2 regions of the Tissierella sp. MB52-C2 genome follow, and region 1 is predicted to be linked to the other one. Evidence: a T-box and tRNA genes for the amino acid it is inferred to sense, from the RefSeq annotation. Region 1 holds a T-box; the other holds one or more tRNA genes.
What was found. The T-box of region 1 lies ahead of RBU61_RS02450 (proline--tRNA ligase). A T-box ahead of a tRNA ligase gene usually reads a tRNA of that ligase, here a tRNA-Pro.
Positions count from the first base shown of each region.

Region 1 (2,473 bases):
TAGGAGCTTTAGCTTTAGGAGATATAGGAAAACATTTCCCTGATACTGATAATAAATATAAAGACATTTCAAGCATATATCTTTTGTCTCAAGTCTTTGAACTAATGAAAGATTCAGGGTACACAATAGGCAATATAGATGCAACAATTGCAGCTCAAAGACCAAAACTAGCTCCTTATATAGAGGAGATGAGGTTAAATATTGCCCATACTTTACACACTTCAATAGACAATATAAACATAAAAGCTACTACTACAGAATGGCTAGGTTTTGAAGGAAGAGAAGAGGGTATATCAGCATATAGTGTTTGCATGATTAAAAAAGAAAATAATTGACACAATATAATAGTACTAGTATAATATGTATAATATCCTAGCAAAGAAGGGAAATAGTAAGTATTATAGGTCCTAGAGAGGAAGTTAAATGGTGGAAAACTTCTGTCCTTCCTAATATTGAACCTACCCCAGAGCATTTAAGCCAAAAGCTTAAACGGTTGTGCGTTATAACTATTGAGTGAACCTATTTATACTTAGGTTTATTAGAGTGGTACCGCGGAACTTAACCTTTCGTCTCTTACAAAGAGATGAAAGGTTTTTTTATGACCTTTATGACCTAACACAACGAACGACAGTGAGTTGATGTAGGTCAAACGCAACGAACGCCAAATTCATGCGAGTGATAACGAGCAAATGAATTTGTGCAGTGAGACTGCGTAGTCATCTATGGTTAAATAACTAACTAAACGAAGGTAACAAATTGATGGTAGGTCAAACTCAACGAGAACCAAATCTATGTGAGCGTAGCGAGCAGATAGATTTGAGATTCGAGACTGCGTAGCCACCGTATCAAACAACTGAATTTAACGAAGGCAACAAATTTATGATCTGGTCAACATTTTTAATTTTTTATATAAATATAAGGAGAGTGATTTTTATGAGAATGTCAAAACTTTATATACCTACTTTAAGGGAAATGCCGGCAGATGCGGAAATAGCAAGTCATAAATTCCTTCTAAGGGCAGGTATGATGAGGAGATTAGTTAGTGGTGTGTATTCTTACCTTCCAATGGGATATAGGGTAATAAGAAAGGTAGAACAAGTAGTTAGAGAAGAAATGGATAGAGCAGGGTCTCAAGAATTATTAATGTCTGCAATTCAACCAAGAGAAATATGGGAGGCTTCTGGTAGATGGGAAAACTTTGGTCCAGAAATGTTTAGACTTAAAGACAGAAATAGTAGAGAATTTTGCCTTGGACCTACCCATGAAGAATATTTTACTAATTTAATAAAGGACGAAGTAAAATCCTATAAGCAACTTCCATTAAATCTTTATCAGATTCAAACAAAATATAGAGATGAGAAAAGACCAAGATTTGGTTTAATGAGATGTAGGGAATTTATAATGAAGGATGCCTATAGTTTTGATGTAGACGAAGAAAGTATGAAGAAGGCATATGAAGTAATGTGGGAAGCCTATGATAATGTGTTTACTAGACTTAACCTAAAATATAAAGTAGTTCAAGGAGATACAGGGGCCATGGGTGGTAAAGTATCTCATGAATTTATGGCAATGTCAGAGGCTGGTGAAAGTCTAATGGCTTATTGTGATAATTGTGATTATGCAGCTACTGATGAAAAAGCAGATGTAGTATATAAAGTGAATAATGAAACAGAAGAAGAATTAAATATGGAGAGAGTTCATACTCCAAATGTAACTACTATTGAATCCTTAGTGGAATTCTTCAATATTGATCCTAGCAGATTTGGAAAAGCATTGGTATATAACATAGGAGAACCAGTAGTTGCAATTATCCCAGGAGATAGGGAACTAAATGAAACTAAGCTATGTAATTATTTAGGAATAGGAGAACATGATCTAGAGTTAGCCAATGAAGAAGTTATCCTAGACATAACTGGAGCAAATAAAGGTTTCACAGGTCCAGTGGGAATTAAAAAAGGAGTTAAAGTTTTAGTAGATTCTAGAATTGCTAAAATCAAAAATCTAATAGTAGGTGGAAATGAAACAGATTACCATCTACAAAATGTAAATTATGGCAGAGACTTCACAGGTGAAGTAGTAGAAGATTTACTTTTAGTAAGAGAAGGAGATATATGCCCTAAATGTGGAGAAGCGCTAGAGATGGATAGAGGAATTGAAGTAGGAAATATATTCCAATTAGGTACTAAATATTCAGAAGCATTAGGCTCTAACTTTTTAGATGAAAATGGTAAGGAAAAGCCATTTGTAATGGGATGTTATGGTATAGGTGTTTCTAGATCTGTAGCAGCAGTAGTAGAACAACACCATGATGAAGATGGGATAATATGGCCATTAATTGTAGCACCTTATCATGTAATAATAACTGTAGTAAATACAAAGAATGAAGAGCAAGTAAACCTAGGTGAAAAATTATATAAAGAATTAGAAGCATTAGGTGTTGAAGTTATAATAGATGATAGAAATGAAAGAGCAG
Region 1 is NZ_CP133261.1:504,599-507,071, forward strand. It holds gene ispF (2-C-methyl-D-erythritol 2,4-cyclodiphosphate synthase) at 1-335, shown strand, start outside; T-box leader at 370-577, shown strand; gene RBU61_RS02450 (proline--tRNA ligase) at 934-2,473, shown strand, end outside.

Region 2 (2,473 bases), 1.5 Mb from region 1:
CTGGTGAACATGGTAGAGGCTTTGCAGTTGTTGCAGATGAAATCCGTAAACTAGCTGAAAACTCCAATGAATTTACTAAGGAAATAGTAAATATAATAGAAGATTTGACACAGGAAACAGAATATGCTGTAAATAATATTGAAAAAGTAAGAGAAGCTACAGAGTTACAAAGGGTAAGTGTAGAAAATACTAATGATAAATTTGAAGGTATCGCAGATGCCATTGAAAAAATTGGAATGGCCATTGAATATGTGATTTCTTCTGGTGACGAAATGAATAGTAAAAAAGAAGACATAATAAATATTATTGAAAATCTATCTGCTATTTCAGAAGAAAATGCTGCGGGTACTCAGGAAACTTCCGCATCTGTTGAAGAACAAATTTCTGCCATGGCAGAAATTGAACTTGCATCAAAGGATTTACTAAATTTATCAGAGGAAATGTATAAAGAAATATCAAAATTTAAATATTAACTCTAAGAACAGGACAGAAAATATAAGATTTTTTGTCCTGTTTTAAATTTTATTTTACTATTTATCAAATTTATAGAGATTTATTCAGATATATATAGATATACTCCGAATTACCAACGTAATCCTTAATACTCATTGAATATCTATGTTTTCTCCTATATATGGCCTATTTTAACCTATTGCATTTTTATCCAATCCATCGTATACTATAATAGTCGAACGAGAGACAACAAGACAAAAGCAGTTAAACAAATGTCGGGGTGTAGCGCAGTTTGGTAGCGCACGTGGTTTGGGACCATGGGGCCGGGGGTTCAAATCCTCTCACCCCGACCATCAAAAGATTGATCTATAGGAAATCCTATAGATCTTTTTTTTAATTTTTGAGACAAAATTAAAAAGTAAGGTCCGTAATGGTTCTGAGCAATATGTTTGTTTATAAAAATCCATTACGGACCTTATAAATTAAAAACATATTTTTTCGAAATCTATTTACGAACCTCACACTTATACTACAAATTTGGTAAAATATCACTCCACATAGAAATTCGAGCCAGCTTCTTCTTTCATTTCTAAGATAAAGAAAAGTCCTGCTCTATCTTTGGAGTTATATTGTGTAACATCCTCAGACATATGACCCGAACTCATTTGCAACAAATACTGAATAGTTATTTTTTCAGAACCTGAATAAGCAATATCCTTATATTCCGGAAAAAAATCCAACACATAATCTGACAACTGGAAGCGGCCTTCACTTTCTGCAATACCGACTCCAATAGATACAAAGGTTTTCGATGCAGAATAGAGATTTTCTCTATTATTGCTTCGGAATCGATGCTCTGCCAAAGTTTATCCATTCTGATAAACATGAATGCCATATACACCCAACTTTTTTTCAATCACAGAAAGTCGAAAATCTGATAACAGTCCCATTTTAACTCCCCTTATAAGTAAAATATAAATTTTCTTATCTACATATCTTTTCATTTTTACGAATTACTTATATAGAAATTATACCATATATATTATATTTACTATGATATATATGATATAATAAACATTTCACTTTCCTATTTAGTATTATAAGAGTTAAATTTTTGTTTAATTCTTTTTTGTCTCTTGGTCAATAGTCATTTGTTCCTAACTTGTAACATAATTGTAACCCAATTGATATATTTAACCTATATAATAATACTTGAGACAAGCAATCTTAGGTAGATTAGGTAAAAAAGGTAAATTATAACGAGGTGATTTAATGAGAAAAAATATTAAGAAAGTTTTTGTATCTATTTTAGCTGCTACAACTATATTTACTTCAACTGGTCCAGCTCTTGCTGCTAAAATTACTGTAAATATGCCATACTCCATATATGAAAATGTTGAGAAAACCAATATTTCTTCTGGAGTAGTTTATGAAAAGATAATGCGTTTCACTACTTCTGGATGGTGGAATATAAACGTACTTAGAGTTAATTTATTAGACCCTTATACTGAACTCAAAGGTCTATTTAATCCAAATGGTATTCCAAGCAGGGACAAGGTCAGTTCCTTAGTGGAGAAGCACGATGCTGTAGCTGGAATAAATGGAGACTATTTCAACTATACTCCACTGCCATCTTCCCTGGGAACTTTAATTAATGATGGTACTATAATATCTTCTCCCATAGAAAGGGACTATGCCCTTCCTAGCTTTTTTGTAGATTTTTTAAATAATGCTAAGATAGACTATATGGATAGAAGTATGGTAGCTACTAATTTATCTAGTGGAAAGAAAGTTATTATAAATGCAATAAATAAGATAACTACTAACTTTGATGTTTTAACTCTTTTAGATAAAAACTGGGGTGCTAAATCCATAGGAAATAAATTTCATTCAGATTTAGTAGAGGTTGTAGTAGAGGATAATGTAGTAACAGATGTGAGAATTGGCAAAGAGGCAGTTAACATACCTCAAAACGGATATGTTTTAGCTGTAAGAGGAGAAGAAAGAATGCAAGGATTAG
Region 2 is NZ_CP133261.1:2,942,712-2,945,184, forward strand. It holds gene RBU61_RS15000 (methyl-accepting chemotaxis protein) at 1-473, shown strand, start outside; tRNA gene RBU61_RS15005 (tRNA-Pro) at 730-806, shown strand; gene RBU61_RS15010 (serine hydrolase) at 1,002-1,316, opposite strand; gene RBU61_RS15015 (phosphodiester glycosidase family protein) at 1,726-2,473, shown strand, end outside.
Region 2: it has a tRNA-Pro gene. The T-box ahead of RBU61_RS02450 (proline--tRNA ligase) is inferred to sense a tRNA for this amino acid. The anticodon was not compared.